2 regions of the Amycolatopsis sp. NPDC041971 genome follow, and region 1 is predicted to be linked to the other one. Evidence: riboswitches for the same ligand, from Rfam matches in the RefSeq annotation. Region 1 holds a riboswitch; the other holds the start of a gene.

The links. A riboswitch is a leader RNA that binds a small molecule or an ion and turns the genes downstream of it on or off. The one in region 1 is predicted to bind glycine.
Region 2: it holds a riboswitch for glycine, as region 1 does, so the genes downstream of both, gcvP (aminomethyl-transferring glycine dehydrogenase) here and gcvP (aminomethyl-transferring glycine dehydrogenase) in region 1, are expected to answer to the same signal.

What each region holds. Positions count from the first base shown of each region.
Region 1 covers NZ_JBVJCE010000036.1:2,181-6,596, forward strand. Annotated here, with positions in the region: gene ACZ6DT_RS39730 (nuclear transport factor 2 family protein) at 1-35, shown strand, start outside; gene gcvP (aminomethyl-transferring glycine dehydrogenase) at 49-2,928, opposite strand; glycine riboswitch at 3,102-3,203, opposite strand; gene ACZ6DT_RS39740 (MerR family transcriptional regulator) at 3,250-3,831, opposite strand; gene ACZ6DT_RS39745 (TetR/AcrR family transcriptional regulator) at 4,129-4,416, shown strand, end outside.
Region 2 covers NZ_JBVJCE010000023.1:164,239-168,654, reverse strand. Annotated here, with positions in the region: gene gcvP (aminomethyl-transferring glycine dehydrogenase) at 1-2,237, opposite strand, end outside; glycine riboswitch at 2,281-2,381, opposite strand; gene ACZ6DT_RS35405 (3-oxoacyl-ACP reductase) at 2,853-3,620, opposite strand; gene ACZ6DT_RS35400 (aldehyde dehydrogenase family protein) at 3,621-4,416, opposite strand, start outside.

The DNA.
Region 1 (4,416 bases):
GGGTGCTGGGCTTTCTCGACAAGATGCCCGGCTGACCAGCAGCGCAGTTCAGGCGAAGGCCTCCGGCGGCGGGCAGGAGCAGACGAGGTTGCGGTCACCCGCGGCGCCGTCGATCCGCCGCACCGGAGGCCAGATCTTCGCGGCGGTGAAACCGGCGGGAAAGACCGCGATCTCCCTGCTGTACGGGCGATCCCACTCGCCCGTGAGACAGCGCGCGGTGTGCGGGGCGTTGCGCAGCGGGCTTTCGGCCACCGGCCACTCCCCCGCGGCGACCTTCTCGATCTCACCGCGGATCGCGATCATCGCGTCGCAGAACCGGTCGAGTTCGCCGAGGTTCTCGCTCTCGGTGGGCTCGACCATGAGCGTTCCGGCGACCGGGAAGGACATCGTCGGCGCGTGGAGGCCGTAGTCGGCCAGCCGTTTGGCCACGTCGTCGACGGTGACGCCGGTCCGTTTGGTGATCGCGCGGAGATCGAGGATGCATTCGTGCGCCACGAGTCCCTCGTGGCCGGAGTACAGCACCGGGTAGTGCCCGGCGAGACGTTTGGCGACGTAGTTGGCGTTCGCGACCGCGGTCAGGGTCGCGCGCCGCAACCCGTCGGCTCCCATCATCCGGACGTAGGCCCAGGAGATCGGCAGGATCGACGCGCTCCCCCACGGCGCGGCGCTGATCGGGCCCACGCCGGTGGCCGGGCCGGCGCCCGGCTGAAGCGGGTGGTTCGGCAGGTACGGCGCCAGATGCGCGCGCACGCCGATCGGCCCGATGCCCGGTCCGCCGCCACCGTGCGGGATGCAGAAGGTCTTGTGCAGGTTCAGATGGGAGACGTCGGCGCCGAACTTCCCGTACTGCGCGACCCCGATCAGCGCGTTCAGGTTCGCGCCGTCGACGTACACCTGGCCGCCCGCGTCGTGCACCAGCGCGCAGACCTCGCGAACGGTGTCTTCGTAGACGCCGTGCGTCGAGGGGTAGGTGATCATGATCGCGGCGAGGTCGTCCGCGTGATCGTCCACCGTGGACCTGAGGTGGCCGAGGTCGATGTTACCTTCGTCGTCGCATTTCACCACGACCACGCGCATCCCCGCCATGACCGCGCTGGCCGCGTTCGTGCCGTGCGCGCTGGACGGGATCAAGCAGACGTCACGTGCCGCGTTCCCGCGTTCGCGGTGATAGGCGCGGATCGCCAGCAGCCCGGCGAACTCGCCCTGGCTTCCGGCGTTCGGCTGCAGGGAGACCGCGTCGTAGCCGGTGATGCCGGCGAGCCACCGCTCGAGGTCTTTCACGATCGTGAGCAGTCCGGCCGCGTCCTCGGCGGGCGCGAACGGGTGCAGACTCGCGAACTCTGGCCAGGTGATCGGTTCCATCTCGGCCGTGGCGTTGAGTTTCATCGTGCAGGAGCCGAGCGGGATCATGCTCCGGTCGAGCGCGACGTCCTTGTCGGACAACGCCCTCAGGTACCGGAGCAGCGCCGTCTCCGAGCGGTGCGCGTGGAAGACCGGATGCGTCAGGTAAGCACTGGTGCGGCGCAGGTCCGGCGGGAAACCGTCCGCGGTGTCCGCGTCGAGTAAGTCCACATCGGACACCGAGGCCCCGAAAGCTTTCCACACCAGGGAAAGGTGTTCCCGGGTCGTCGTCTCGTCACAGGCTGCGGCGACATGGTCCGCGTCGACGAGCCGCAGGTTGACCCCGAGTTCCCGGGCGGTGGCGACGATGCCCGTCGCGCGGCCGGGGACGGCGACCATCACGGTGTCGAAGAACTCGCAGTGCACGACGTCGACACCGCTTTCGGCGAGCCCCGCCGCGAGCACGGTGGCCATCCGGTGCGCGCGGTTCGCGATGGCGCGCAGGCCTTCGGGACCGTGGTACACCGCGTACATCGACGCGATCACCGCCAGCAGCACCTGGGCGGTGCAGATGTTGCTCGTCGCCTTCTCGCGGCGGATGTGCTGCTCGCGGGTCTGCAACGCGAGCCGGTACGCGGGTGCGCCGTCGGCGTCCTTCGACACCCCGACCAGCCGGCCGGGCAGCTGCCGTTCGAGCCCTTGCCGGACGGCGAGGTACGCCGCGTGCGGCCCGCCGAAGCCCATCGGGACACCGAATCGCTGCGTCGACCCGATCGCGACGTCGGCGCCGAGTTCACCGGGCGACCGCAGCAGCGTCAGTGCCAGTGGATCCGCGGCCATCACCACCGCCGCGCCCAGCGCCTTGGCCTCGGCGATGGTGTGGTCCCATTCGCGGACGACGCCCGACGCGCCCGGGTACGACAGCAGCACCCCGAAGAAGTCGCCGCCGAGCCCCAGTCCGGTGATGCCCTGGGACAGATCCGCGGTCACCAGCTCGATGCCGAGCGGTTCGGCGCGGGTGCGCAGGACCTCGATCGTCTGCGGAAGGGTGTCCTCGTCGACCACGAACCGGGCCGACTTCGTCTTGCCCGCCCGGCGGACCAGCGTCATCGCCTCCGCCGCGGCGGTCGCCTCGTCCAGCATCGACGCGTTCGCGATCGACAAGCCGGTCAGATCGGCGACCATGGTCTGGAAATTGAGCAGCGCTTCGAGGCGGCCCTGCGAGATCTCCGGCTGATACGGCGTGTACGCGGTGTACCAGGCCGGACTCTCCAGCACGTTCCGGCGGATCACCGGCGGGGTCACGGTGTCGTGGTAGCCGAGCCCGATCATCTGGACCATCGGCCGGTTGCGCGCGGCCAGCGCGCGGAGTTCGGCGAGCGCGCCGGTCTCGGTGGCGGGCGGCGGCAGCTCCGGCGGCGTCGCGGATTCCCGCAGTGACGCGGGAACGGCCCGCTCGGCGAGCTCGTCCAGGGAGGCGACGCCGACGACGTCGAGGATGCGCGCGAGCTCTTCGGTGCCGGGACCGATGTGCCGGTCCGCGAACGGGGTTCCGGATTCGAGAGCGGCCAGTGAAACGGGCTCCATCGGGAACCTCCCAAGACGCGGGGGTGGGGCCGGGACGGATTCGTCCCTGGCCCTCCCCACTCTGTCCGTACCCCCGTGGGGGCGCCTGAGAGTTTCGCCCGAGTGTTGAGCCGGGCTTGCACCGTCGGCGGGGCCGCCAGGCTGTGACCTGGCGAACCACTTTCCAGAGGCGTCTCTTCCGCGCGGTCCAGGGTGCCTGAGAGGTTCCGGGGAGGACTTGCTCCTTCGGCGCCGAGCTCAACGGTTATCGGCTCGGTCTCTCCCGCGCGGATTCGTCGACCGCGGAAGTGAGCCTACCCTGCCGCCCGCGCGGCCTCATGATCAGCCGGTGCGACGTGCGTTACGGCGCTGCGTGAGCTCGTCCGGCGTGACCGTTTCGACCACGCCGCCGTCGGCCCGCTCGGCCGGGAACTCGTGGATCGTGCCGCTGATCTCCTGCATCGCGCCGCTGACCGCGATCCCGAAGACACCCTGCCCGCCTTGGAGCAAATCGACGATCTCTTCGGGCGAGGTGCACTCGTAGACGGTGGTGCCGTCGGAGAACAGGGTGACCTTGGCGAGGTCACGGACGCCGCGCAGGCGCAGGTGGTCGACGGCGACGCGGATGTTCTGCAGTGAGACACCGGTGTCCAGCAGCCGCTTGACGACCTTCAGGACGAGGATGTCCTTGAACGAGTAGAGCCGCTGCGAACCGGAACCGTGCGCCGTGCGGATACTCGGCGCGACCAGCTTCGTACGGGCCCAGTAGTCGAGCTGCCGGTAGGTGATCCCGGCGATCTGACAGGCGGCGGGACCGCGGTAACCGACGAGTTCGTCCGGAAGGGAAGAATCGGGAAACAGCTCGCCCTGCTCGCCGTCAGCGACCGGAACGAGCGGCTCTTGAGGGCTACCAGCCTCGACCACGCCATGCCTCCCCTCGCCCGGCCTGGCGGCCGGCGAACAAAGCCGCGCGGACCCACGTGAGCCCGCACCGGAGTTCATCGTCAAGAGGGATGCCCCAGACACCCGAATCACATCTTGGCGATTTACCTCCATTGACGGTAAGCGCGTCCGGCAAACCGGTCAACGCGACGCGCGGTCGGCCTCAAGCTCTTCTTGAGGCTTGTCGAGCATGGCCCCCCATTCGGCCGCACCTTTGCCACTTTTACTCGGTCGTGTTATTTTTTACTCATGCAAGTAAATCCCTCCACCCAAAGCGCCATGCAAGAGGTTCAGGCGGAGCTGGGGCTGTCGGTCACCGAGGCGGCCCGCCGGGCCCAGCTCATCGGGGCCACGATCGCGACGATCTCCGACCTCGGCTACCACAAGACGTCGTTCGCGAAGATCAAGGAGCGGGCCGGGCTGTCCAGCACCCGGATCATCTCCTACCACTTCACCAACAAGGCAGGCCTGATGCAGGCCGTGGTCACCACCGCGACCGGCATGAAGGACAAGTTCCTCGAGGATCGGATCCAAGGCACGACCGACCGGGCCGGGCTGCTGCGCGGC
Region 2 (4,416 bases), on a different contig from region 1:
AGGATCGACGCCGAGCCGTACGGGGCGGCGCTGATCGGGCCGACACCGGTTTCGGGGCCCGCCTTCTCCAACATCGGGTGGTTGGGCAGGTACGGCGCGAGGTGCGCGCGGACCGCGACCGGGCCGACGCCGGGGCCGCCGCCACCGTGCGGGATGCAGAAGGTCTTGTGCAGGTTCAGATGCGAGACGTCGCCGCCGAACTCACCCGGCTTGGCGAGACCGAGCAGGGCGTTGAGGTTCGCGCCGTCGACGTAGACCTGGCCGCCCGCGTCGTGCACGATCTTGGCCAGCTCGTCGATGCCGTGCTCGTAGACACCGTGCGTGGACGGGTACGTGACCATGATCGCGGACAGCGTGTCGCGGTTGGTCTCGACCTTGGCACGCAGGTCGTCGAGATCGACGTTGCCCTCGGCGGTGCACTTGACCACAACGACGCGCATGCCCGCCATGACCGCGGAAGCGGCGTTCGTGCCGTGCGCGGACGACGGGATCAGGCAGACCTCGCGTTCGGCCTGACCGTTGGCGTGGTGGTACGCGCGGATCGCGAGCAGTCCGGCGAGTTCGCCCTGGCTACCGGCGTTCGGCTGCAACGACACCTTGTCGTAACCGGTGACCTCGGCCAGCCAGCTCGAAAGCTGCTCGACGAGGACGTGGTAGCCCTCGGCGTCCTCGACCGGGGCGAACGGGTGGATACCCGCGAACTCGCGCCAGCTGATCGGCTCCATCTCGGTGGTGGCGTTGAGCTTCATCGTGCAGGAGCCGAGCGGGATCATGCCGCGGTCGAGCGCGTAGTCGAGGTCGGACAGGCTGCGCAGGTAGCGCAGCATCGCGGTCTCGGAGCGGTGCGAGTGGAAGACCTCGTGCGTGAGGTACTCGCTCTCGCGCTGCAAGCCGGCGGGCAGCGCCTGGGCCTCGGCTGCCGGAGTGTCGACGCCGAACGCGTTGAGCACCTTCGCGATGATCGCGGGCGTGGTGACCTCGTCGACGGCGACGCGGACGTGGTCGGCGTCGACCGGGCCGAGGTTGATCCCGTTCTCGCGCGCGACCGCGACGACCGCTTCGGCCTGTCCGGGCATGCGGGCGAGGACGGTGTCGAAGAAGCCCTCGTGGACGACCTCGACGCCGCCCGCGCGCAGAGCATCAGCCAAGCCAGCGGTCAGCTCGTGGACGCGGGTCGCGATGCGCTTGAGGCCGTCCGGACCGTGGTACACCGCGTACATCGCGGCGAGCACGGCGGGCAGCACCTGCGCCGTGCAGATGTTGGAGGTCGCCTTCTCGCGGCGGATGTGCTGCTCGCGGGTCTGCAGGGCGAGGCGGTACGCGGGGTTGCCGTCGGCGTCGACCGAGACCCCGACGAGGCGGCCTGGCAGCGAACGCTCGAGCCCGGCGCGGACGGCCATGTAGCCGGCGTGCGGCCCGCCGTAACCGAGCGGGACGCCGAAGCGCTGGGTGGAACCGGCGGCGATGTCGGCGCCGAACTCACCCGGCGCGGTGATCAGTGTGAGGGCGAGCAGGTCGGCGGCGACGGTGTACAACGCGCCCGCGGCCTTCGCGGTCTCGGAGATGGCGGAGTAGAAGCCCGCGCCGCGCAGCACGCCGGAAGCACCCGGGTACTGGACGACGACGCCGAAGAACTCGTCCGGCAAGCCGGTGAGCAGGTCACGGACCTCGACCTCGACGCCCATGGCCTCGGCGCGGGTGCGGACGACGGCGATGGTCTGCGGCAGGCACTCGGCGTCGAGGACCACCTTGTTCGACTTCGCCTTCGACACGCGGCGCATCAGCATGACGGCCTCGGCGACCGCGGTGGACTCGTCGAGCAAGGAGGCGTTCGCGGTGGTGAGACCGGCCAGCTCGGAGACCATGGTCTGGAAGTTGAGGAGCGCTTCGAGACGGCCCTGCGAGATCTCCGGCTGATACGGCGTGTACGCCGTGTACCAGGCCGGGTTCTCCAGCACGTTGCGGCGGATGACCGCCGGGGTGACCGTGTCGTGGAAGCCGAGGCCGATCATCTGCGTCATCGGCTTGTTGAGCGCGGCGAGCGCGCGAAGCTCGGCGATGGCGTCCTCTTCGGACGCGGCGGGGGGAAGCTCCAGGTCACGGGTGACCCGGATCGCGGACGGCACGGCGGCCTGCACCAGGGCGTCGAGGCTGCCATAGCCGACCTCGGCGAGCATCTTGGCCTGCTCGGACTCCGAGGGGCCGATGTGCCGGTCGTCGAAGGACGTACTGGTCAAGGGAGCTCCTTGGGTCAGGCGCCGGATAGACCGGTGCGCCGGGAACTCCCCCTCTGTCATGGCACCTGAGAGTTTCACCGCATGTGATGCGGCTTTCACCTTGGGTGAGGCGCACTTGCGCGCCTGCTTTCCAGAGTGGCCTCGCGGAAGCGGTAGTGAGTACCTGAGAGATTCCGGGGAGTTTGCTCCTTCGGTGCCCCACCACGTTCGTGAGGGCTCTCCCGCTCCAGCTCAACGGCCCTGTCTGTAGTTGTGCGCACACCGTACCTGGCGGGTTCGACGCGCGTCTACTTCCGCCCGACGACGTCACTCGGGACACGCGTGCTCGGAGCCGTAACTCGCGTGATCAGCGGCGGAACTCGCGAGTTACGGGTCTGATCACGGGAGTTACGGGTCTGATCACGCGAGTCACGCGTTCCTCTTTCGCGGTGATGGTGCCACCGGTCTCGGCGCATATGCGCGTCATCTCGAGGTCGCGACCATGGCGGAGCAACGCAGCTCAGCGGCCCGCCTCCCCAGCCACCGGGACGAGTGACGAGGCGGCCCAAGTCCGTGAAGGCCTCCTTGAGGGACCCTGGGTCCCTCAAGGAGGCCTTCACGGACAGCGCGAGCGCGTCACAGAGGGGTGACGTAGGCGCCCGAGATCCCGCCGTCCACCAGGAACTGCGAAGCAGTGATGAACGAGGCGTCGTCGCTGGCCAGGAAGGCGACGGCCGCGGCGATCTCCTCCGGCTCGGCGAACCGCCCGACCGGCACGTGCACCAGCCGCCGCGCGGCCCGCTCGGGGTCCTTCGCGAACAGTTCCTTCAGCAGCGGGGTGTTCACCGGACCCGGGCACAGCGCGTTGACCCGGATGTTCTCCCTCGCGAACTGGACGCCCAGTTCCCGGCTCATCGCCAGCACCCCGCCCTTGGAAGCGGTGTAGGAGATCTGCGAAGTCGCCGCGCCCATCACCGCGACGAACGACGCCGTGTTGATGATCGAGCCCTTGCCCTGCCGTTGCATATGCGGCAGCACGGCCTTGCAACACAGGTACACCGAGGTCAGGTTGACCTTCTGCACCCTCTCCCACGCGTCGATACCCGTGGTCAGGATCGAATCGTCCTCCGGCGGGGAGATGCCGGCGTTGTTGAACGCGACGTCGACCGACCCGAAAGTGTCCACTGTGGTCTGGAAGAGGGCATCGACCTGCTCGACATCGGTGACGTCGGCCTGCACGAACAGGCCGCCGACCTCGTCGGCCGCGGCTTTGCCCGCCTCGGCGGAGATGTCGCCGATGACGACCTTCGCGCCCTCGCTCGCCAGCCGCCGCGCGGTGGCGAGGCCGATGCCGCTGCTCCCGCCGGTGATGACCGCGACGCGGCCTTCGAAACGCTGCACCATTCAATCCTCCGTGCTGATGAAGACGTTCTTGGTCTCGGTGAAGGCGTCGACGGCGTCCGGACCGAGCTCGCGGCCGAGCCCGGACTGCTTGAACCCGCCGAACGGCGTCCAGTACCGGACGGACGAATGCGAGTTCACCGAAAGGTTCCCGGCTTCGACGCCACGCGCGACGCGGAAGGCGCGGCCGACGTCGCGAGTCCAGATCGAGCCGGACAGGCCGTACTCGGTGTCGTTGGCCATGGTCACCGCGTCCGCCTCCCCGTCGAACGGGAGCACCGCGACGACCGGGCCGAAGATCTCGTCCGAGGCCAGCGGATGCCGCAGATCCGGCGGGGTGACGACGGTCGGCGGGAACCAGTAGCCCGGCCCCAGCGGCGCGTTGCCCCGGAACGCCACCGGCGCGGCGTCGTCCACATAGGACGACACCTTCGCGAGGTGCCCCGCCGAGATCAGCGGCCCCATCTCGGTCACTTCCAGCCGCGGATCCCCCACCACCACACCGTTCACCGCGGGTTCCAGCAGCTCCATGAACTTCTCGTACACGCTCGACTGCACCAGGATCAGCGACCGCGCGCAGCAGTCCTGCCCCGCGTTGTCGAAGACGCCGTACGGCGCGGTGGCCGCGGCCTTCTCCAGGTCGGCGTCGGCGAAGACGATGTTCGCGTTCTTGCCGCCGAGCTCCAGCGTCACCCGTTTCACCCGCGCGGCACAGCCGGCCATGATCTGCTTGCCGACCTCGGTCGAGCCGGTGAACACCACTTTCCGCACCGCGGCGTGGTCCACGAACCGCTGGCCC